Regions from separate parts of the Luteococcus japonicus genome, predicted to be linked through region 2. Evidence: riboswitches for the same ligand, from Rfam matches in the RefSeq annotation. Region 2 holds a riboswitch; the other holds the start of a gene.
The links. A riboswitch is a leader RNA that binds a small molecule or an ion and turns the genes downstream of it on or off. The one in region 2 is predicted to bind cobalamin.
Positions count from the first base shown of each region.

Region 1: it holds a riboswitch for cobalamin, as region 2 does, so the genes downstream of both, EDD41_RS17660 (class Ib ribonucleoside-diphosphate reductase assembly flavoprotein NrdI) here and EDD41_RS11070 (VWA domain-containing protein) in region 2, are expected to answer to the same signal.

Region 1 is NZ_RKHG01000001.1:3,211,853-3,225,056, forward strand. It holds gene EDD41_RS15305 (FG-GAP-like repeat-containing protein) at 1-1,123, opposite strand, end outside; gene EDD41_RS15310 (phosphotransferase family protein) at 1,483-2,280, shown strand; tRNA gene EDD41_RS15315 (tRNA-Leu) at 2,297-2,380, shown strand; cobalamin riboswitch at 2,487-2,710, shown strand; gene EDD41_RS17660 (class Ib ribonucleoside-diphosphate reductase assembly flavoprotein NrdI) at 3,177-3,326, shown strand; gene EDD41_RS17665 (hypothetical protein) at 3,308-3,658, shown strand; partial or broken gene EDD41_RS17900 (ribonucleotide reductase N-terminal alpha domain-containing protein) at 3,674-3,823, shown strand; gene EDD41_RS17905 (hypothetical protein) at 3,860-4,024, shown strand; gene EDD41_RS18250 (DUF5703 family protein) at 4,052-5,209, shown strand; gene EDD41_RS15340 (aldo/keto reductase) at 5,151-6,140, opposite strand; gene EDD41_RS15345 (MSMEG_4193 family putative phosphomutase) at 6,181-6,900, shown strand; gene EDD41_RS15350 (DUF3090 domain-containing protein) at 6,911-7,504, shown strand; gene EDD41_RS15355 (SCO1664 family protein) at 7,509-8,228, shown strand; gene mshC (cysteine--1-D-myo-inosityl 2-amino-2-deoxy-alpha-D-glucopyranoside ligase) at 8,285-9,535, shown strand; gene EDD41_RS15365 (phosphoribosyl-ATP diphosphatase) at 9,564-9,830, shown strand; gene hisG (ATP phosphoribosyltransferase) at 9,881-10,744, shown strand; gene EDD41_RS15375 (PH domain-containing protein) at 10,761-11,225, shown strand; gene EDD41_RS15380 (hypothetical protein) at 11,275-11,745, shown strand; gene EDD41_RS15385 (SseB family protein) at 11,742-12,269, shown strand; gene infC (translation initiation factor IF-3) at 12,488-13,204, shown strand, end outside.
Region 2 is NZ_RKHG01000001.1:2,318,850-2,328,858, forward strand. It holds gene EDD41_RS11050 (precorrin-8X methylmutase) at 1-528, shown strand, start outside; gene EDD41_RS11055 (precorrin-2 C(20)-methyltransferase) at 525-2,108, shown strand; gene cobM (precorrin-4 C(11)-methyltransferase) at 2,105-2,854, shown strand; gene cbiE (precorrin-6y C5,15-methyltransferase (decarboxylating) subunit CbiE) at 2,863-4,089, opposite strand; cobalamin riboswitch at 4,132-4,273, shown strand; gene EDD41_RS11070 (VWA domain-containing protein) at 4,297-6,465, shown strand; gene cobN (cobaltochelatase subunit CobN) at 6,426-10,009, opposite strand, start outside.

The DNA of each region.
Region 1 (13,204 bases), 890 kb from region 2:
GCGTGACATTCTCGGGCGTCTGGTAGATGCCGCCATTGGTGAAAGTGGTGGTGCGGCCGCCATTCCAGGGCCGCTCCATGACATGGACCGGGCCGAGCTTTGCCTCGCCTCCCGCTCCGACGTAGGCCTTGTAGATCAGGCTGTTCTGCCATCCCGACATCCGGTTGGCGACGTCCTGGCGCAGCGTGGGCATGTAGGCGGTGATGTTGGTGCCGGGGCAGCTGGTGCTCATCACATCACCGTGCCGTGCGATCCGGTTGATGCTCTTGCCAGCGAGGGTGAGCGTGCTGGTGGGGGTGCGGTAGTTGCCGGCCAGCTTCCAGGCCAGGATCCGGGACACGGCGCTCATCGCCTCCGGGCTCTGCTTGGCCTGCGAGGAGTTCATCATCACGCTGACACCGACGGTGTCGGTGTTCCAGCTCGTGGCGTGCGCCCCGTGCACCGGGTTCACGACGCCACCGTGACGTCCTTCGAAGATGGTGCCGTACTTGTCGACCAGGATGTTGTAGCCGATGTCACACCAGCCACGATCCTTGACGTGGTAGGCGTAGATGCCGCGCATGATCGAGGCGGACTGGCTGGCCGTGTAGCTGTTCGTGCCCGCGGTGTGGTGGACGATGGCGGCCTTGATGGTGGTGTCGATGCTGGCCGGCACGCAGCCGGCTCCGTTGTAGCTCAGCAGGCTCTCGTCGGCTCCCCACTCGGCGCGGGTCACCATCGAAGGCTGGGCGGGGACGGCGCTGCTCGTGGCAGCGGCCTGGACCGTGGCCCGGCTCGCGCCGTCTCCTTCGAGCACGCGTGAGTCGATCAAGGACAGGCGTGCGCCGGTGGACCGGACGGTGGTCGTGGCGGGCGCCACGATGCGGGCCTCGGCCGCGATGGCGTCGCCAACGTGGACTGCCTCGGTTCCCTGCCGGCCACCCTCGTTGCTGGTGGCCTCGTTCTGGAGGGTCTGCCAGGCCTGCCAACCGGCAGCTGTGCGGACCCTGACCTGGGCACTGGCTCCAGCCGGCATGGTCTGCCAGGTGACGCCCAGCATGGTGAATTCTCGGCTCGTCGTGGGGGTGGCCGCCAGGATCCTCTGGGTTGTGCCCGGGACGGTCGTCGCCGTGGTGCTGGGCACCAGGTCCACTGTGCTGCGGGCCGGCGTCGTCGGATCGACGGCGGGTGCCTTCGGGGCGGGCCCGCTGGGGGAGGGTGCCGCGTGGGCGAGTGGGGTGGTGAGGCAGCCGCCGAGGAGAGTAGCGGCAGCGAGTCCGGACGTGAGTTGGCGCAAGTGGTGACGTCGCAAGGCGGTCTCCGATGTGTTGGAATCGTGGTCACAGGTGGCGGCCCCCCGGCCCGTCCCTACGCATGAGAGCACCGCCATTGAAGCCATCTCGGACCATGACCGGCAAGTCGTACGTCATATTCCTGCACCATGGGATGAGTCTTCAATCACCTGCTCGCGAGCGGCTGCCGGGAGGAGGACAGGGGATGGGCATGATCAATCTGCAGGACCTGGAGTGGGGCGACGTCATCCACCAGGGCGACGGCGTGGTGGTCTGTGAGGCCGAGTTCGAGGGCGACGGGGTTGTCGTGAAGCGTTGGCAGCAAGGAGTTCTGGATGACGAGCTCGTCGCCCGCCGGCTGCTGCACGCGGTGGGGATCCCCTCTCGTGAGCTGCTGGGCTGCGGCGACGGATGGATGGTGCTGGAGGACCTCTCCCAGAGCATGTGGCGCCCCGTGGGGGACGGCGATCTGGCCAGTGCTCGAGTGGTGGAGGCTCTCGCCGCCTGGCTGGTCCAAGTCCATGGCATCGCGCCGGAGGGCTTGTCCGGATCCGTCGAGGAGGACCTCCTGTCGCCGGTGATGCTGGCGCTGGCGGCCGAGGCGGGGGAGGTCTCGGCGGATGAGCTGGCCCGGCTGCGGCGGCACCTCACGCAATGCCTAGGGCCGGGGGAAGCGCTCGCACTGGGCGGTGACGTGTTGGCCAACCTGTGGGTGCTCGGGGATGGGCTACGCGCCATGTCCGACGGGTTGCAGGCCAGTCACCGAGGTCATCCGGCGACGGACCTCGTGCTGATCAGCGAGGAACTGGGCGTCCTGTCGGACCACTTCCTGGCTGCCTACTGCCGCCATGCCGGTCTTGGCCGTCGGCAGGCCGACGCCTGGGTGGAGGCAGCCGGTGCGCGGGCCGTGCTGGTCCGTTGGGTGGCAACGGTTGTCTCCGGGGGAGCCGTGGATCCCGAGTTGGCGGCGCAGCTGCAGACTGCTATTGTTCATTGCTGTTGCCGGTGACCCCGGTGCTCACCCTGTCCGGGTGGCGGAATGGTAGACGCGCTAGCTTGAGGTGCTAGTGCCCGTAAAGGGCGTGGAGGTTCAAGTCCTCTTCCGGACACACTCTCAAAACCCCGGTTGACCAGGCAAGACGGTCAGGCGGGGTTTCTCTTTGCCCTCATTCTTCCCGCTGGCGCGTCATGTTGACGCTGGCCGTGGCATCACCCACTGCCCCTAGTGCTGGTTCCCTGCAGTTGCCACTGCATCTGGTGGTTGGTGCAGGGAGACAACAGGGAACCCGGTGAAAATCCGGGACTGCCCCGCAGCGGTATGGAGGAACGACCGACGACATCAGCACTGGCCCTTGGCTGGGAAGCGTCGTCCACTAGGAACACACCCCACTGGGTGCCCGCCTCCGAGTCCGAATACCTGCCAGCACTCCGGGCGGCACGCCCGGAGCAACCGACCGTCGGTCTCGTGGGAGGACCGGGTGCGTCTTGAAGCTCCCTGCCTGCGCGGCCCTGTGTGCTTCGAGGAGAGAGCATGTCGATCATCGTCTACATCAAGCCTGCCTGCGTGCAGTGCACTGCCACCTACAAGGCCTGACCAAGCACGGACTGGACTACGAGTCGTGGATCTCAGCCGGGACGAACAGGCCCTGCGCACAGTGACCGCGATGGGTCACCTGCAGGCCCCCGTCGTCGTCGACGGCGACGAGAGTTGGTCGGGTTTCCGTCCGGACCTGATCAAGCAGGCGGCCCTGCGGAGTGCCGCAGGGCGCGCATCCCCGTGCGCCTCGTCTACTTCTCCTCCGCCTCCCCGAACACCCATCGCTTCGTGCGCAAGCTGGGCCTGGAAGCCCAGCGCATCCCGCTCCACAGCCACGAGCCCGCCCTGCAGGTCACACACAGCCCTTCGTGCTCGTGGTGCCCACCTATGGCGGTGGCGAGGCGGGCGGTGCCGTTCCCAATGTCCCGCTGATCGACCGTTTCGAACTCAAGGGCACACCCGACGACGTCGAGCGAGTGCTGGAAAGGCTCACCACCTCATGGCCACCACCTTGCTGACCGACACGGGCGCCGAGACCATTCGCCGCGACCAGACCGATCATCACGCCCTCAACGCGATGCTGAACCTCTACGACGAGCAGGGCCACCTGCAACTCGATGCCGACAGGCAGGCGGCACACCAGTACTTCCGCCAGCACGTGAACCAGAACACCGTCTTCTTCCACTCGTTGGAGGAGAAGCTGGACTACCTGGTGGCGGAGGGCTACTACGAGGCCCCGGTGCTGGCAGCCTACGACTCGGCCTTCGTGATGTCGCTGTTCATGCTCGCCCACGCCGTGGAATTCCGCTTCCCGACCTTCATGGGCGCCTTCAAGTACTACACCTCCTAAACGCTCAAGACCTTCGACGGAAGCCGCTACCTGGAGCGCTTCGAGGACCGGGTGTGCATGGTGGCGCTGACCTTTGCTGCGGGAGACACGCAGTTGGCCGAGGCCGTCGTGGACGAGGTGATGGTCGGCATGTTCCAGCCCGCGACCCCGACCTTCCTCAATGCTGGCAAGGCACAGCGAGGGGAGCTTGTCTCCTGCTTCCTGCTGCGCGTCGAGGACAACATGGAGTCCATCTCCCGTGCGATCAATGCCTTCCTGAAGCTGTCCAAGCGTGGCGGCGGGGTGGCGCTGTCCCTGACCCTGTCCCTCGGGGTCGTGGTCCCGGACATCACCTTCCAGCTCGCCCGCGACAACGAGGACATGTAACTGTTCAGCCCCAACGACGTCGAACGGGTGTACGGGAAGGCCTTCAGCGAGGGCAATGTCACGGACTCCTACCGCGAGATGGTCACGATGCTCGACACCATCCAGGGCGCCGTGGGCGCCGTCTCGCTGATCCCCGACGCCCGGACCCCGCACGAGGAGGCCGTCTACACCAACATCGCCTTCATGGAGTCGGTGCACGCCGAGAGCTACAGTTCGATCTTCTCCACGCTCATCTCCACCGCGGAGATCGACGAGGCCTTCCGCTGGAGCGAGGAGAACCGGAACCTGCAGCGCAAGGCACGGATCGTCCTCGACAACTACTACGGCGACGATCCCGAGATGCGCAAGATGGCCTCCACCGTGCTGGAGTCCTTCCTGTTCTACTCGGGCTTCCATGCACCGATGTACTGGGCCAGCCGGGCACGGCTGACCAATGCCGCCGACCTGATCCGCCTGATCATCCGCGACGAGGCCGTCCACGGCTACTACATCGGCTACAAGTACCAGCAAGCGCTCAAGGACGCCTCGCCCGAGCGCCGGGAGGAGCTGAAGGAGTACACCTTCAGCCTGCTCTACGAGCTCCACGACAACGAGGAGGACTACACCGCAGACCTCTACGACCCACTCGGCCTCACCGAGGACGTCAAGATGTTCCTGCGCCACAACGCCAACAGGGCCCTGATGAACCTGGGCTACGAGGCGATGTTCCCCAAGGACGCCACGGCGGTCTTGCCCGCGATCCTTGGCCGCGTTGTCGCCGGGCGCCGACGAGAACCACGACTTCTTCTCCGGATCGGGCTCGTCCTATGTGATGGGCAAGAGTGTCAACACCGACGACGAGGACTGGGACTTCTGAGCTGCGGGCTCCTCGGCTCGCGGGGGCCGTGCCATCATGGCGGCGTGGGAATCGAGGAGCGGATCGGCTACATCGCGCAGCGCGTGGTCCACGTCGAGCACCAGCACGGCGCGGACTTCGAGGTGCAGACCATCACCCTGCCGCACACGGCCACCCGCAACCAGGTCCGCAAGCTGCTCACCGAGGAGGCCGAGTACGGCCACTGGGAGCTCCAGCGGCTGCGTCGCTACCGGGACGGCTCGACCCAGGCGTGGCTGCGCCGCAAGGTGATCAAGGTGCGTTCGACGCTGGCCGGTCCCGCTCCCGCAGCTGGTTCGGGCCACCCGTGACGTCGTCGAGGGCGGCGACGATGGGCTGCGGCAGCTCGGTCTCGTCGAGGTCCAGGTAGGGCTGCAACTGCTCCAGGGTGCGGGCACCCAGCAGCGGTGCCGTCACGACCGGGGCATCGCGCACCCACAGCATCGCCACCTGTTCCGGGCTCAGGTCGAGTCCCTCCGCGGCTCGGACCACAGCTTCGGTGATGGCGCGGGACTTGCTCTCAAGGTAGGGCTCCACGAACCACGCGAAGTGGTCGCTGGCAGCGCGGGAAGCCCGCGGTGTGCCGGTGCGGTACTTGCCGGTCAGCACACCCCGGCCGATCGGGGACCAGGGGAACAGGCCCATGTCGTGGGCGCGCAGCGCCGGCAGCACCTCGAGCTCCGCCCGTCGGGCCAACAGGGAGTACTCCACCTGCCCGCTGGCCAGCGGCGTGCGTCCGGGCACGGCCTGCTGCCATGTGGCCGCCCGCGCGGTCTGCCAGCCGATGTAGTTGCAGACCCCCACATAGCGGGCCATTCCGGTACTCACGGCGTGGTCGAGGGCCGCCAGGGTCTCCTCCAGCGGGGCATCGCCCCAGGCGTGCACCTGCCAGAGGTCGACGTGGTCGGTGTGCAGCCGCCGCAGCGAGGCCGTCAGGTCGTCGAGCAGGGCGCCACGCGAGGTGTCGACGCTACGTCTGCCGTTGTGGATGCCGAATCCACCCTTGGTGGCGATCACCAGGTCCTCGCGGCGCACATCGGTGTGGATCAGCTTGCCGATGACCTTCTCGGCCACCCCGTGACCGTAGGCAGGGGCCGTGTCCACCAGCGATCCGCCGGCCTCGACGAAGGCGCGCAGCATGGCGCGGGCGTCGCTGGTGGGAGTGTCCCCACCCCAGGTCATGGTCCCCAGGCCCAGCCGGGAGACGGTCAGGCCGGTGCGGCCAACTCGTCGGGTCTGCATTCCTCGAGAATATCGTCGGGCGCCGCGTAGGCTCGTCGGCATGAGTCTTGTTGTCCTCGTCCGCCATGGGCGAAGCACGTCCAACACGGCGGGCACGCTGTCCGGCCGCAGTCCGGGCCTCACCCTCGACGCACGTGGCGAGTCCCAGGCAATGGCCGTCGGGGAGCGATTGCGCGGGGTCCCGCTCGCGGCTGCGGTCCGGTCCCCGATGCTGCGGTGCGAGCAGACCCTTGGCCTGGCACTGTCCAGCGCGGGGATCACACCACCGGTGCACGTCGACGATCGACTCACCGAGTGCGACTACGGACGGTGGACGGGCCGATCACTGGCCGAACTCACCCAGGAGAGCCTGTGGCAGCAGGTGCAGGAGCATCCCTCGATGGTCGTCTTCCCGGAGGGGGAGTCGATGACTGCCATGGCCGGGCGGACGGTGGCGGCAGTGCAGGACTGGAATGCCAGGTTGGCGGTGCCGCAGGGTGAGCCCGAGCCCGTCTGGCTCTTGGTGAGCCACGGCGACCCGATCAAGGCGGTACTGTCCCACGCCCTCGGGCAACAGCTCGACGACTTCCAACGGATCGTCGTGGACCCGGCCTCGATCAGCCTGGTGCGCTTCCCACCACCCGGCGGCCAGGGGATGCCCACGGTCATCGCCATGAACACCAGCGCGGGGCAGATCACGGACCGGCTGGCCGGCGCGGGGCACGGACCCCAGCTCGGGGGAGGACTGGGCAGTCAGGCCGACAACGGCAACACGACCTAGAGTGGACGCCATGCCGCGCATCACGCATCGCTTCGAGTTCCCAGACCGTTTCGTCGCCGGGACAGTGGGTGAACCGGGCCAGCGCACCTTCTTCGTCCAGGCCCGCCAGCAGAACCAACTGGTCAGTGTCGTGTGCGAGAAGCAGCAGGTGGAGGTCCTGGCCGACCATCTGGAGCGCATCCTCGACGAGCTGGCCAAGCTCGCGGCCGGGAGCACTGCCATCCCGGCCAGCCGCGTCGTGGCACGTGACCTGGACCCGCTGGATGCCCCGCTGGAGGAAGACTTCCGGGCCGGCACCATGACCATCGCGTGGGACGGCCAGTTGGATGCGGTGCAGGTGGAACTGTTCAGCGTCGTGGACGCCGAGGACCTGGACACGCCGCGGGACCCGGTGGACTTCCTGGAGGAACTCGACGAGGTGAGCCATGCCGCCGAATGCCTCAGCGTCACCCTGAGTCCGGAGCAGGCCCGGGAATTCACGGCGCGTGCCCGTGCGCTGGTTCACGCGGGCCGTCCCGCCTGCCCCTTCTGCGCCCAGCCGATCAACCCGGAGGGGCACATCTGCCCGCGCGCCAACGGTTATCGACGTCCGCTGTTCGCCTGACGCCATGGAACTGCTCGGGCGTCTGGTCGAGGCATCCAATGCCACCTTCCTGGCCGAACTCGACGGCCGGCACGTGGTCTACAAGCCGACGGCGGGGGAGGCCCCGCTGTGGGACTTCCCCGCACACACCCTGGGGCGACGAGAGGTGGCGGCCCACCGCCTGAGCAGCGCCGCCGGCTTCGACGTCGTGCCCACCACCGCCTGGGTGGAGGAGGCACCCCTGGGTCCGGGCTCCGTGCAGGACTGGGTGGAGACCGATGGTGACGAGCTGGCGGACCTGGTGGGGCTGGATGCCGTGCCGGAGAACTGGTTCGCCATCGTCGTGGGAGTGGACGATGAAGAGCGCGAGGTCGCGTTGGCGCACGCGGACCACCCGGCCCTTCGTCGCCTCGCCCTGTTCGATGTGCTGGCGAACAATGCCGACCGCAAGGCGGGCCACATCCTGCGCGTCGGCGAGCAGGTCCGGGGCGTCGACCACGGGGTGAGCTTCCATGTGGAGCCCAAGCTGCGCACCATCCTGTGGGGCTGGTCCGACGCGGAACTCACCCCCGCTGAGCTCCAGCTGGTGGCGCAGGCCCACGACGTGGCTCCCGAAGCGCTCTCCGGCTGGCTGTCGCCCGAGGAGGTCAGTGCCTGTCAGGCCCGGGCCACAGCCCTGCTGGTCACGGGCAGCTTCCCGTCCGTGGGCGAGGACTGGCGCTGCATCCCCTGGCCGCCGATCTGATCAAGCCGATCTGATCAAGGTGCCAAGGATTTCCCGCTGCCGATACCGTTGTGCGCATGAAGGCTTGGTCTGCACCCGTCGTCCCGTCGCTCACACTGCCCACGCCGGCCGCCCCGGCGCGGCTGTCCGTGCACGACACCGCCCGCCAGGAGAATGTGGAGGCGGGCCCGGAACAGGGCACCGCACGGCTCTATGTCTGCGGGATCACCCCCTACGACGCCACCCACCTCGGGCACGCCAACACCTATGTGACCTTCGACCTGCTCAACCGCGTCTGGCGTGACCTGGGCCTCCAGGTCAGGTACGCACAGAACGTCACCGACGTCGACGACCCGCTGCTGGAGCGAGCCGCCGCCACCGGCCAGGACTGGACCGAACTCGCCCAGGACCAGACCCAGCTCTTCCGCACCGACATGGAGGCGCTGCGGGTGCTGCCGCCCGACGCCTATGTCGGTGCCGTGGAGTCCATTCCGCAGGTGGTCGCGCTCCTGGAGTCGATGAAGGACAGCGCAACCCTGTACCAGGTGGACGACCCCGACTACCCGGACTGGTACTTCCGCTGCGAGATGGCCCCGGGCTTCGGGCAGGTGGGCAACCTGGACGAGCAGCAGATGGTGACCCGGTTCACCGAGATGGGCGGGGATCCGCAGCGCCCAGGCAAGCACCATCCGCTGGACTGTCTGGTCTGGCGGATGGAGCGCCCGGGGGAGCCCGCCTGGGAGTCCTCGCTGGGCCGTGGCCGCCCCGGGTGGCACATCGAGTGCACCGCGATCGCGCTGGATGCCCTGGGCAAGCACTTCGACGTGCAGGGAGGCGGCTCCGACCTCGCCTTCCCGCACCACGAGATGTGCGCCGCCGAGGGCAGCGTCGCGACGGGGGAGCCCTTCGCGCAGGTCTATCTGCACTCGGGCATGGTCGCGCTCGACGGCGAGAAGATGAGCAAGTCCAAGGGCAACCTGGAACTGGTCAGCCGGCTGCGCGCCCAGGGACATGACCCGATGGCGATCCGCCTGGCCCTGCTGGGGCACCACTACCGCAGCAATTGGGAGTGGACGGCAGAGGACCTTGCCACGGCCGAACAGCGGCTGGCGATCTGGCGCGAGGCCGTCGGGCTCGACGCCGCCCTCGACGCCCGGCCGGTCATCGAGCAGGCTCGCACCGCGCTGCGTACGGACATGGACGCGCCGGCTGCCCTGGCGGCCATCGATGCCTGGGCCCAGGCCAGTCTGGCGCTCGATGGTGACGACCACGAGGCCCCCGGGCACATCGCAGCCTTCGCCGACGCGGTGCTGGGCATCGCGCTGTAGCCCCGCGCAGGGCGGATAGGGTGTGCGGGTGAGCAAGTCATTCGAAGAACTCTTCGCCCAGCTGACCGAGACCGCACGTACCCGCCCCGAGGGGTCGGGCACCGTCAAGCGGCTGGACGGCGGCGTGCACACCATCGGCAAGAAGATCGTCGAGGAGGCGGCCGAGGTGTGGATGGCCTCCGAATTCCAGTCGCGTGAGGAGGCCGCGGAGGAGATGAGCCAGCTCATCTACCACGTGCAGGTCATGATGATCGCCCTGGGTCTGGAGCTCGAGGACGTCTACCGCTACCTCTGAACCACCCCGTCTGCAGAACCAGCCAGCAGAAAGACCAAGGAGACACGTCAATGTCGCAGGACCAGCTGCTCAAGATCGCGGTGCCCAACAAGGGGGCGCTCAGCGAGGCCGCGGCGCAGATGCTGCGCGAGGCCGGCTACCGGCAGCGCAATGACAGCAAGGAACTCGTTCTGGTGGACGAGGACAACCACGTCGAGTTCTACTACCTGCGGCCGCGTGACATCGCGGTCTACGTCGGGGAGGGCACGCTGGACGTCGGTGTCACCGGCCGCGACATGTTGCTGGACTCCGGTGCCGATGCCGACGAGGTGATGGCCTTGGGCTTCGGCCGTTCCCGCTTCCGCTTCGCGGCCCCGGGCGGAGCCCAGATGGGTGTGGATTCCCTGGCCGGCAAGCGCATCGCCACCTCCTACCCGGGCCTGCTCCAGGGTTACCTGTCCGAGCGCGGCGTCGAGGCACGGATGATCAAGCTCGACGGTGCCGTGGAGTCGGCCATCCGGCTGGGCGTGGCCGATGCCATCGCCGACGTGGTGGAGACCGGTACGACGCTGCGCAAGGCGGGGCTGGAACTCTTCGGTGACGTGATCTGCCACTCCGAGGGCATCCTGATCCAGCGTCGTGGGGATGATGTGCCCTCCGACGTGCTGGACCTGCTGAAGCGGCGCCTGTCCGGCGTCCTGGTGGCGCGCAACTACGTGATGGTGGACTACGACGTCTCCCAGGAGAACCTGGACGAGGCCACCGCCATCACCCCGGGGCTCGAGGGCCCGACGGTCTCCGGTCTGGCCAAGGACGGCTGGTTCGCGGTGCGGGCCATGGTGCCGCGCAAGGACGCCCAGAAGATGATGGATGACCTGTGGGCGGCCGGCGCCCGTGCCATCCTGCTCACCGACATTGCCGCCTGTCGGCTCTGAGACGGTGACTGCCACGATGGCCTCCAGCCCTGCAGAATTCCGTTCGCGTCCCGCCCTCGTGATGGGCAGCGTCATGTCCGCCGTCCTGGTGGCCTTCTCCGTGGGCCTGTGGATTGCCATGGGTCCGGAGATCCGCGCCCGCTTCACGGGGCCCCAGGTGGGGACGCTGATCTTCTTCCTGGCCTTCGCCGTCGGCATGATGATGTCGGTGGGGCTCAGCAAGGTCATCGTCGCCGAGGACGGCCTGACCGTGCGCAATGCCGTCTTCACCCGGCGGTACCCCTGGTCCGAGGTGCAGGGCGTGCAGCTCGGCGAGGGCGATCCCTGGGCCTATGTCCGGCTGGTGCCCACAGCGGAGCACCCCGAGGGACGCACCCAAATGGCCCTGGCCATCCAGCGCTCCGAGGGGGCGGCGGCCGACGAGCGCATCGCGGAACTGCGGCGGCTGATCGCCGAACACCGTCCGGGACATACGGCCTGAGCCGACTGCGCGGCAGGAACGGACGCTGGATCTGTGCCAGCATGGAGGCATGCCTTCCATGCCTGTCCTGGTCCTCGTGGCCACCATCGCACTCAGCCTGCTGACCCTGTTCTGGACCTGGACCCGCTGGTCCATGGGGCATGGAGCCCGAGTCCTGCTGCGCGGGCTGGGCGTGGTCCTGGTGATCGTGGGTCTCTACCTCAGCGGGCTGGGGAACCTGGTGGGCAACGGCGTCCGCTCCATCCATGACTGGGCCCAGCGCACCCAGATCAGCACCCCCATGCTGGTGGGCTTCTCCCTGGCCGGAGCCGGTCTCGTCTTCTGGGTGGTTGGCACCCTGCTGCGGCCACGCACCCGGGAACAGGCCAAGGCGGCGCGGCTGCAGCGCCGCGGCACGGCAGCGCCCCTCGCCTCCACCAGTGGGCGCACCACGAAGCGGCCCGCCGCTCCCACTCCCGCTCCTGCCTCCGACGAGGATGCGGAGATCGCGGCGATCCTCGACCGTCGGGGCATCCAGTGAGCCACCAGCCAGCCGAGGGCATCGCCCATGGTCAGCGCCTGGCGCAGCCAAACCCTGCCTTCAAGGGCGACACCGGCCAACCAGACCCGGAGCTTCGTACCGCGATCGCCTCGGGCACGGACCAGCTCGGCTACCTGCGGGCCGTCACGCTGCTGTGCACCTCGCGGCTGCTGATGCCGATCGTGGCCAGCGGAGATGACTCGATGGATGGCCCCGATCCCGAACGCCACGCGGAGATGGCCGCCGTCACCATCGCCAGTGCGGCAGGGGAGCGTGCCCTGATCGGCTTCACCGGCATCGACGCCATGCAGGCCTGGGACCCCGCGGCGCGCCCGGTTCCCTGCACCCTGGATGACCTCGCGGCGACCGTCGCCCAGTCGGGTGCGAGCCACCTGCTGCTGGACGTGGCGGGACCCGAGCAGTTCGTGCTGGGCCCGGAGCTTGTGGCGGAACTCGCACAGGGTCATCGCCTGGTGGAGGTCGAGCCCGGTCAGTTCGGGTGGATGTTCGTCGCGCAGGACTGAAGGCCGGCTGACCCGATTTCGTGCCCACCGTCATGGTGGGATAACATGGGATGGATTGGTCGCGCCGTGTGCGTCGGCCGCGCAAGTGGAGGCCTGACCTCCCACCTGACCGGGTCCAGCTCGGCGGGTCGGTAACCACCGTCAATGGTGTCCACCATCGGACATCGTGGGACGGCTGTCAGGCTTCCGTGCGTGCGGGAGCCTTTTTCATTGCTCCGGTGCGGCGTGGACGGCAACGTCGGTCAGCCGGTCGCAGGAATTCAAACCTTGGAGGACACATCAGCAACGAACCTCGCATCAACGAGCGGATCCGTGTTTCGGAAGTCCGTCTGGTCGGCCCTGCCGGCGAACAGGTGGGCATCGTCAAGATCGACCAGGCGCTGCAGCTTGCTCGTGAGCACGACCTCGACCTCGTCGAGGTGGCCCCGATGGCCCGTCCGCCGGTGGCGAAGCTCATGGACTACGGCAAGTTCAAGTTCGAGGAGGCCCAGAAGGCCCGCGAATCGCGTCGCAACCAGACGAACACCGTCATCAAGGAGATGAAGCTTCGTCCCAAGATCGACGAGCACGACTACGAGACCAAGAAGGGTCACGTCGTGCGCTTCCTCAAGGCCGGGGACAAGGTGAAGATCACCATCATGTTCCGTGGTCGTGAGCAGTCCCGCCCCGAACTGGGCTACAACCTGCTCAAGCGGCTGGCCGAGGACGTCACCGAGTTCGGCTTCATCGAGTCGTCCCCGAAGCAGGATGGGCGCAACATGCTCATGGTGCTGGGCCCGACGAAGAAGAAGACCGAGGCCCGTGTCGACGAGAAGGCCGAGCGCGAACGCCGCATGGCCGAGCGCGCCGCGGCCCAGGAGGCGGAGCGCCAGGCGGAGGCCGACCTTCGCGCCAAGCACGTCCCGTCGGCCACGAAGAAGAAGCGCGGGCCCGCG
Region 2 (10,009 bases):
CGCATGATCCACGGCTCGGGCCAGGTGGATCTGGTCGACGACCTGGTGGTGCACCCCGGCTTCATGTCCGCGGCGCGCGGCGCATTGCAGGCCGGTGCGCCGATCCTGTGCGACGCGACGATGGTGGCCACAGGGGTCACGCGCGCCCGGCTGCCCCGGGACAATGACGTCATCTGTCTGCTGAAGGACCCGCGGGTTGCTGAACTGGCCAAGGATTTCGGCACCACCAGAACCGCCGCTGCGGTGAGCCTGTGGCAGCCGCGGCTGGAGGGGGCGCTGGTGGCGATCGGCAATGCCCCCACTGCCCTGTTCCACCTGCTCGAGATGATCCTGGACGGCGGCCCGCGTCCCGCGGCGATCATCGGCTGCCCGGTGGGTTTCATCGGCGCGGCCGAATCCAAGCAGGCCCTCGAGCAGTTTGCCGCGGTGCACGGCATCGACATTCCCTTCGTCACGGTGCGGGGCCGTCGCGGCGGCTCGGCGATGACCTCCTCTGCTCTCAATGCGATTGCGCAGGAGAAGGAGTGAGCGCCGCGCAGGGGCATTTCTACGGCGTCGGCGTGGGGCCCGGTGACCCCGAACTGGTCACCCTGAAGGCGGCGCGACTGATCGGTGACGCCGACGTGGTGGCCTACCACGCGGCGGCCGGCAAGCCGTCGAATGCGCGGGGGATCGTCGCGGACCTGCTGCCCGAGGGGGTGGTGGAGGAGCGCCTGGAGTACCCGGTGACCACCGGCAGCACCGACCATCCCGGTGGCTATGCCGGGGCGATGGCGGACTTCTATGCGCACAGTGCCGCCCGGCTGGCTGCGCACCTGTCAGCGGGCCGCACCGTGGTGCTGCTGGCCGAGGGCGACCCCATGCTCTACGGCAGCTTCATGTACATGCATGACCGCTTGTCAGCGAGTTTCCCCACCGAGGTGGTGCCCGGCGTGCCGGCCTTCCTGGCGGCGACGGCGACCACCGCCAATCCGCTGGTGCGCCAGACCGACGTGCTGACGGTGCTGCCCGGCACCCTCGAAGAGCCGGAGTTGGCCCGTCGCCTGGCCGACACCGACGGCGCCGTGATCATGAAGCTGGGCAGGAATTTCACCAAGGTGCGCAGGGCGCTCGCCGCGGCCGGCCGGCTGGACGGTGCGCTGTACGTGGAGCGTGCCTCGATGGAAGCCGAGCGTTGGCTCCCGGTCGCCGACGTCGATCCGGAGTCGGTGCCCTACTTCAGCCTCGTCGTGCTGCCCGGGGATGCCGCGCACGGGAAGCGCTCCCGCACCCTCCCCGAGCCCTCTTCCTCGTTCCCCGAGTCTTCTCCCTCGTTCCCCGAGCTTGTCGAGGGGGCGACGGCGCCCGCCCCGGCCGAACTCCTGGTGGTGGGCCTGGGGCCCGGCCCCGACCGCTGGATCACCCCCGAGGTCTCCGACGCCCTGGCCCGGGTGCAGCACGTCGTCGGCTACGGCCCCTATGTGAACCGCGTGCCGCAGCGCGAGGGGCTGACCCGGCATGCCAGCGGAAACACCGTCGAGGTGGACCGGGCGCGGCTCGCACTCGACCTGGCCCTGGCGGGGGAGTCCGTGGCGGTGGTCTCGGGCGGCGACGCCGGTGTCTTCGGAATGGCCTCGGCGGTCTTCGAGGCCGCCGAGGATCCACGTTTCGGTGGGGTGCCGGTCCGGGTGCTGCCCGGTGTGAGTGCCGTGCAGGCGGTCGCGGCCCGGGCAGGTGCCCCGGTGGGCGCCGACTTCGCCGTCGTCTCGCTGAGCGACCGGCTCAAGCCCTGGCAGGTGGTGGAGGAACGGCTGCGGCACATTGCCCGGGCTGATCTGGTGCTGGCCGTCTACAACCCCGCCTCCCGCAGCCGCACCGAGCAGGTTCACCGCTTCCGTGAGGTCCTGCTGGAGGAATGCAGCCCGCAGACCGTCGTCGTGATGGGCCGCGACGTGGGCCGCGCCGAGGAATCCTTGACAGTGACCACTCTGGAGGCGCTCGATCCGTCGGTGATCGACATGAAGTGCCTCCTCATCGTGGGATGCCGGGGGACGAGGGTGACCCCTTCCGGTCAGGTGTGGAGCCCCCGTTTCGTGCGTGCCGCGTCGGCCCAGGAGGCAATCCAGTGATCCACTTCGTGGGCGCCGGCCCCGGCGCCGCAGACCTGTTGACCGTTCGGGCCACCCGCTTGCTGGCCACCGCCGACGTCGTGCTCTACCCGGGCACCTATCTGGACCCCGAGGTGCTGGCGCACGTCAGCGACGGTGCCGAACTGGTCGACACCCAGCACCTGAGCCTCGACGAGATCACCGAGCACCTGGTGGCCGCAGAGCGTGACGGGCGTCAGACGGTCCGGTTGGGCACCGGCGACATGAGCGTCTACTCGGCCCTGCACGAGCAGACCCGACGGTTGGACGCCGCCGGCGTGGAATGGGACGTGACGCCGGGCGTCCCCGCCTATGCCGCTGCCGCCGCGGCGGTGGGACGGGAACTGACGGTACCCCTGGTGGCGCAGTCGGTGGTGCTGACCCGCACCCGCGCCCGGTCCACCCCGATGCCCGACGGCGAGGAACTCAAGAACTTTGCCGCCACCGGCGCGACGTTGGTGCTGCACCTTGCCATCACCCGTACCCGGGAGTTGATGGCAGAGCTGGAGCCTACCCATGGCCCCGACTGCCCGGTGGTCGTCGTCAGCCGCGCCAGCCAACCCGAGGAGCAGGTGCTGCGCGGCACCGTCGGCACCATCGCCGACGCAGTGGAGCAGGCGGGTCTGAGGCAGGCCGCCGTGATCCTGGTGGGCCGGGCACTGGATGCCACCGGTGGCGAGAGCTACCTCTACGACGCGCAGCGGGAACGTCGGGCCCGCGCCAGCTGAGGTCCCCGTTAGGACGACGGCCTGGTCCAGTGCCACTGGGTGACGGTGCGGGCGGGCCCCCAACCGGTGGAGCTGCCGCTGGCGTCACTGTTCTCAACCGTCAGCCGGGTCAGTTCCCCGCCGCGTTCGGCGAGGGCCGTGGCCAGCAGTCTCTCGGTCTCCAGCGTCACGGCGTGGACGACGATCCGTCCGCCCGGCCGCAGCGCGTCCAGACAGGCCTCCAGCACACCGGGGCAGGTGGCGTCGCCGCCGATGAAGATCGCGTCAGGAGCCTCCAGGTCGGCCAGGGCGTCGGGCGTCGGTCCGTTGACCACGCGCAGCCCGGGAACCCCCAGCCGGTGGGCATTGCGGCAGGCGCGCTCGGCATTCCCAGCACTTGGTTCGACGGCGGTGGCGCGGCAGCTGGGGTGGCTGCGCATCCACTCGATGCCGAGGGACCCGGACCCGGCGGCGACATCCCACAGGTGCTCTCCCGGGAGGGGTTGCAGGCGGGACAGGGCACTGGCGCGCAGGTCTCTCCCGGTGATCTGGCCGTCGTGCTCATAGGCGTCGTCGGGCAGGCCCGGTGCCCATCCGGCCTCGGCGGGACCCGCCAGTTCCAGGGCCACGATGTTGAGCCTGGGGGACTCCCCCGCCCAGCCCTCGGCGCAACCGCCGTGCCGTGACTCCCGGTCCGAGCCCAGGTTCCCCAGCACGTGCAGCGTCGACTTGCCGTAGCCACAGGCGGTCAGCAGCGCCGCGAGTCGCTCGGGGGTGGTCTCGTCGGAACTCAGCACCAGCACGCGACGCCCGGGGGCCAGCTCGCGCAGCGCCAGTTCCACCGGCCGTCCGACGACGCTGACCACCGCGCAACCCTCGGCTGACCAACCCATCCGCGCACGCGCCAGCGCCACCGAGGAGACCGCCGGATCGATCTCCACCCGCTCGGCACCCAGCAGTTCCACCAGGGTGGTGCCGATGCCGCTCACCAACGGATCGCCACTGGCCAGCACCGTGACCTGCGCCGCGGCCGGCAGTGAGCCGAGCAATCCGGGAAGTGTCTCCCGCAGGGGCGAGGGCCACGGCTCGCGACGCTGCCCCTCGACGTCGGGAAGCATCGCCAGGTGTCTGGCGCCGCCCAGCACCACATCGGCCTGCAACAGCTCCTCACGCTGGGAACAGGTCAGCCCGGCCCAGCCTTCGGCGCCAATTCCCAGCACCAGCAGGTGCGGCCCGTCTGCGGTGCGCAAGGTCATGCAGGAACGCTAGCGCTCCCCTTGTCGGGCCGCATCCGCGCTAGGGTGGGCGGAGCACGAGGTGCCCCGATCGGCCAGTCCGGGAGGGGAGAATCTGGGAAGCCGGTGGGAGTCCGGCACAGGCCCGCTGCGGTGATCGACGAAAGTCGTCAGTCCGAAGACCGGCCTCGCGCATTTCCTGTCCGGCAACGAATGAGCGGGAGCCTCATGCCACAGCACTATCCCTTCACGGCCATCGTCGGTTGCGAGCCAGACGCGCTCGACCCGATGGGCCTGTCCCTGGTGCTCAGCACCATCTCGCCCCAGGTCGGTGGGGTGCTGGTGCGCGGCCAGAAGGGCACCGCCAAGTCGACCGCGGTGCGCGCCCTGGCCGAGGTGCTGCCACGGATCAGCGTCTACGACGGCGACCGTTTCTCCATCGATCCCGACGATCCGCAGGCCATCTCACCCGACGGCCCCTTCACCGCAGAGAGCGCGCGTCACGAACGTCCGGTGCGGCTGGTCGAGCTGCCCGTCGGCGCCACCGAGGACCGGGTCCTCGGCTCACTGCACCTACAGAGTGCCTTGTCAGCAGGCGAGGTGAGCTATGAGCCCGGCCTTCTGGCCCGGGCCCACCGCGGCATCCTCTACGTCGACGAGGTGAACCTGCTGCACGACCACCTGGTCGACCTGCTGCTGGATGCCGCCGCCATGGGCCGTTCCACCGTCGAGCGCGACGGCATCTCGGTGAGCCACCAGGCGCGCTTCGTCCTGATCGGCACCATGAACCCGGAGGAGGGCGAGCTGCGCCCGCAGCTGCTCGACCGCTTCGGCCTCACCGTCGAGGTCTCCGCCCCGAATGAGCACGCCGCCCGCGCCGCCGTGGTGCGCCGCCGGATGGCCTTCGACAGCGATCCCACAGCCTTCATCGCCGCCCATGCCGCCGACGAAGCGGCCCTGAGCGCGCGGATCGCCGATGCCCAGCAGCGCCTCGGCGCCGTCCGGCTGGGCGACGCCGCACTGCTCAAGATCGCCGAGGTCTGCGCCGCCTTCGAAGTGGACGGCCTGCGCGCCGACATCGTCACCGCCCGCACCGCCATCGCCCACGCCGCCTGGTGCGGCCGGGCCAGCGTCACGCGCGAGGACATCCGCCAGGCAGCGCTGCTCGCCCTGCCGCACCGCCGCCGTCGCAACCCCTTCGATGCGCCCGGCATGGACGAGGAGCTGCTCGACCAGATCCTGGGCGACGACGAACTGCCACCCGACGAGCCGCACAAACCCGACGAACCCGGCCCCGAGGACCCCGAACAGGGCGAGGCCACCGACCCGCAGGGCGACCTGCCGCAGGGAGATGGTCAGGGAAAAGCACCTGAGGGTGGCCCCGACCAGGAGCCACCCGCCGTCGACCAGCCCCGGGACACCCCGGAGAACAGTTCCGACGTGAACCCGCCCGAGCAGGACCTCCCGGCCCCTCCGCCCACCGGCGCGGTCCCGGAGACCGTCGTGCAGGCCGGTACCCCGTCGCCCCGGCCACGCACCTTCACCGTCCGAGGCCTTGGTGAAGGGGCCGCGGGGCGACGTTCCCGGGCCATCACGTCGAGCGGCCGCCGGGTGGGGGCTCGCCGCCCCGAGTCGGGGCCCGGTTCCCTGCACCTGGTGGAGACGCTGCGCGCCGCGGCGGGGGAGCAGCCCCGCCGCCGCGCCCTGCAGCCTCCGACCCCCGAGCCGGTCGAGGGGCTCGACATCCGCGCCGAAGACCTGCGCCTGGCAGTGCGTGAGGGGCGGGAGGCCAACCTGGTGCTCTTCTGCGTCGATGCCTCCGGTTCGATGGCGGCACGCAAACGCATGGTGCAGGTGAAGACCGCGATCCTCAGCCTGCTGCTGGATGCCTACCGTCGGCGCGACAAGGTGGGCCTGGTGACCTTCCGCGGGCAGGGCGCGGAGCTGGCCCTGCCACCGACCCGCAGCATCGACATTGCCGCGGCCCGGCTCGACGAGATCCCCGCGGGTGGCCGCACCCCGCTTGCCGAAGGACTGCTGGAGACCGCCCGGGTGCTGCGACGCGAGCAGCTGCGCGACCCCCAGCTGCGCCCGCTGCTGGTGCTGGTCACGGACGGCCGCGCCACAGCCGGGGCGGGGGCCGTCGACCGGTCACGCCAGGCAGCGGACTTCGTCGCCGGCCTGGGGATCTCGACGGTGGTGATCGACGGGGAGCAGGGCCCGCTGCGCCTCGGGCTGGCGCGCCAGCTGGCCACGCGCATGGGCGCCGAGCACGTGCCCGTCGACGAGGTCACCGCAGACGGCCTGACCCGCACCGTGCGGTCGCAGCTGCCGCTGTCACACCCGGCCCCAAGCACTCACTCGTCGTCCTCCAGGTCTCCCTCGACCTCCAGGTAGACCTGCTGCAACTGCTGCATCAGGTCGGCGTCGGGCTGCTCCCACAGGCCACGCTCGGCGGCCTCGTGCAGGCGTTCCACGATCCCGCGTAGCGCCCACGGATTGCTGGTGCGCATGAACTCCTGCGTGGTCTCGTCCAGCACGTACTCGCGCGCCACCCGGTCGTACATCCAGTCCTCGACGACGCCGGCGGTGGCGTCGAAACCGAAGAGGTAGTCGACGGTGGCGGCCAGCTCGAAGGCCCCCTTGTAACCGTGGCGCTGCATCGCCGCGATCCACCGGGGATTGACGACGCGGGCGCGGAAGACGCGGGCGGTCTCCTCGCTCAGGCTGCGGGTGCGGACCCGGTCCGGGCTGGTGGAGTCACCCACATAGGCCTTGGGCTCCGCGCCGGTCAGTGCCCGCACGGTGGCGATCATGCCGCCGTGGTACTGGTAGTAGTCGTCGGAGTCGATGATGTCGTGCTCGGCGGAGTCGACATTCTTGGCGGCCACCTGGATGCGCCGGTAGTTGGTGCGCATGTCGTCGCTGGCGGGAACGCCGTCCAGTCCGCGCCCGTAGGCGAAGCCGCCCCAGGCCGTGTAGACCTGCGCCAGGTCGTCGTCACTGCGCCAGTTGCCGCTCTCCACCACCTGCAGGATTCCCGCCCCGTAGCTGCCGGGCTTCGAGCCGAAGATGCGGGTGCGGGCGCGCCGCTGGTCGCCGTGTTCGGCCTGGTCTGCCAGGGCGTGGGCGCGCACGTAGTTCTGGTCGTCGGGCTCGTCCAGTTCCGCCACCATCGCCACCGCGTCGTCCAGCATGGCGATGACGTGGGGGAAGGCGTCGCGGAAGAAGCCCGAGATGCGCACCGTCACGTCGATGCGGGGACGGCCCAGTTCGGCCAGCGGCACCACCTCCAGCCGGCTGACCCGACGCGAGGCCTCGTCCCATTCGGGGCGCACGCCCATCAGGGCCAGCACCTCGGCGATGTCGTCGCCGCTGGTCCGCATCGCGGAGGTGCCCCACACACTCAGCCCCACCGACGTGGGGTAGGCGCCCGTCTCGGCCAGGTGGCGCTGCAGCAAGGAGTCGGCCATCGCCTGACCCGTCTGCCAGGCAAGCCGCGACGGCACCGCGCGCGGGTCGACGGTGTAGAAGTTGCGCCCGGTCGGCAGCACGTTCACCAGCCCGCGCAGTGGGGATCCCGACGGCCCCGACGGGATGAAACCACCCTCCAGCGCGTGCAGCACGGCAGTCAGCTCGTCGGTGGTGCGATCCAGCCGCGGCACCACCTGTTCTGCGGCGAAGCGCAGCACCTGGGCCACCTCGCCCCTCGACAAGCTCGGGGATCGTGGTGGGATTTCATGTCCGTCGGCCGAGCCTGTCGAGGCCCCGAGCACCCGGGAGACCACGTCATCGGCACGTTCGGGATCCCAACCGGCCTCCTCCATCGCCTGCACCAGTGCGCGGGCCTCTGCCTCCACCTCGTCGGTGCGCGCCGAGTCGGCGTCGTCCCCGAGCCCGAGGGCGCGACGGAGCCCCGGCACGGCATCACTCGCGCCGCCCCAGACCTGCTGCGCGCGCAGGATCGCCAGCACCAGGTTGACCCGCGCCTCACCGGCGGGCGCAGCGCCCAGGGTGTGCAGGCCGTCGCGGATCTGCGCGTCCTTGATCTCACACAGCCAGCCGTCGACGTGCAGCAGGAAGTCGTCGAACTCCTCGTCCTGCGGCCTTTCCTCCAGGCCCAGGTCACGGTGCATCTCCGCGGCGCGCATCAGCGCCCAGATCTCACCGCGCACCGCCGGCAGCTTCGCCGGGTCCATCGACGCGATGTTGGCGTGTTCGTCGAGCAGCTGCTCCAGCCGGGCGATGTCGCCATAGCTCTCGGCGCGCGCCATCGGCGGCACCAGGTGGTCGACGATCACCGCATGTGCCCGACGCTTGGCCTGCGCCCCCTCGCCCGGATCGTTGACGAGGAAGGGGTAGACCAGCGGCAGCGAGCCGATCGCGGCGTCGGGTCCGCAGGCTGCGCTCAGCGCCGCATTCTTGCCCGGCAGCCACTCCATCGAGCCGTGCTTGCCCAGGTGCACCACGGCGTGCGCGCCGAAGCCGTGCTCGAGCCACCGATAGGCGCCGATGTAGTGGTGGCTGGGGGCCATGTCCGGGTCGTGGTAGATCGCGACGGGGTTCTCGCCGAAGCCGCGCGGCGGCTGGATCAGGATCACCACATTGCCGGCCTGCAGGGTGGCCAGCACCAGTTCCCCGTCGTCATTGACGAACAGGCTGCCCGGTCCCTCGCCCCAGGCCTCCCGCATCCGGTCGCGCAGTTCGACGGGCAGGTCGGCGGTCCACTCGCGGTACTGCTCGGCCGTGATCCGCACGTGCGCGTCGGTGAGCTGCGCGCTGGTGAGCCACTCCTCGTCCTGACCACCGGCGGCGATCAGGGCGTGGATCAGCGCATCACCCGCGCGGGTCTCGGCCTCGGGGCTGCCGTCGGAGCCGTCGACGATCCGGGTCACCTCATTGTCGCCACCCAGGTCATAGCCCTGTTCGCGGAGCCGACGCAGCAGGCGGATCGCCGAGACGGGCGTGTCCAGGCCCACCGCATTGCCGATCCGGGCGTGCTTGGTGGGGTAGGCGCTCAGCACCAGCGCCAGCTTCTTGTCCCGGTTGGGCGTGTGGCGCAGCCGGGCATGATTGACGGCCAGCCGCGCCAACCGGGTGCAGCGCTCCGGGTCCGCGACATAACGGGGCAGACCCTCGTCGTCGAACTCCTTGAAGCTGAAGGGGCCGGCGATGATGCGGCCGTCGAATTCCGGGATCGCGATCTGGGTGGCCGAGTCCAGCGGTGTGACGCCTTCGTCATTGTCCTGCCACTCGGTGCGGCTGCTGGTCAGGCACAGGCCCTGGATGATCGGGATGTCGAGTTCCGCCATCCGGGCGACGTCCCACGCCTCGTCATCGCCGCCCGCCTGGGCGCTGGCCGGGGAGGAACCACCAGCGGCGAGCACCGTGACCACCAGGGCATCCAGGCTCGCCAACGCCTGGTAGAGCTCGTCGGGGGCCTGCCGCAGCGAGCCCGCGAAGATGGGCAGCCCCACCGCGAGCCCCGTCGCATCGATCGCGTCGGCCAGGTCGTGCGCAAAGGCGGCATTGCCACTGACCTCGTGGGCGCGGTAGTAGAGGACGCCCACCGTGGGCAGCTCCTGCGCCCCGGGCTCCTGCTCCCTCGCCGCCCAACCCCAGGCCGGGACCGGGTGCGGTGGCTCGAAACCCTCACCGGTGAGCAGCACCGTGTCGGACAGGAAGGCGTGCAGCTGGCGCAGGTTGGCGGGGCCACCCTCGGCCAGGTAGCGGTGGGCCTGGGCGGCGACACCGATCGGCACGCTGGACAGCTCCATCAGCTGGGCGCTGGGTTCCTGCTCGCCGCCCAGCACCACCATCGGCCTTGTGTCGGCGATGCGGCGGAAGCCCTCGCACAGGTCCTGTGGGCCGCCCAGGATGCGGGTCACCACCAGGTCGCACCCGGCGACCTCGTCGGCCATTTCCTGGTGCATCGGGCGGG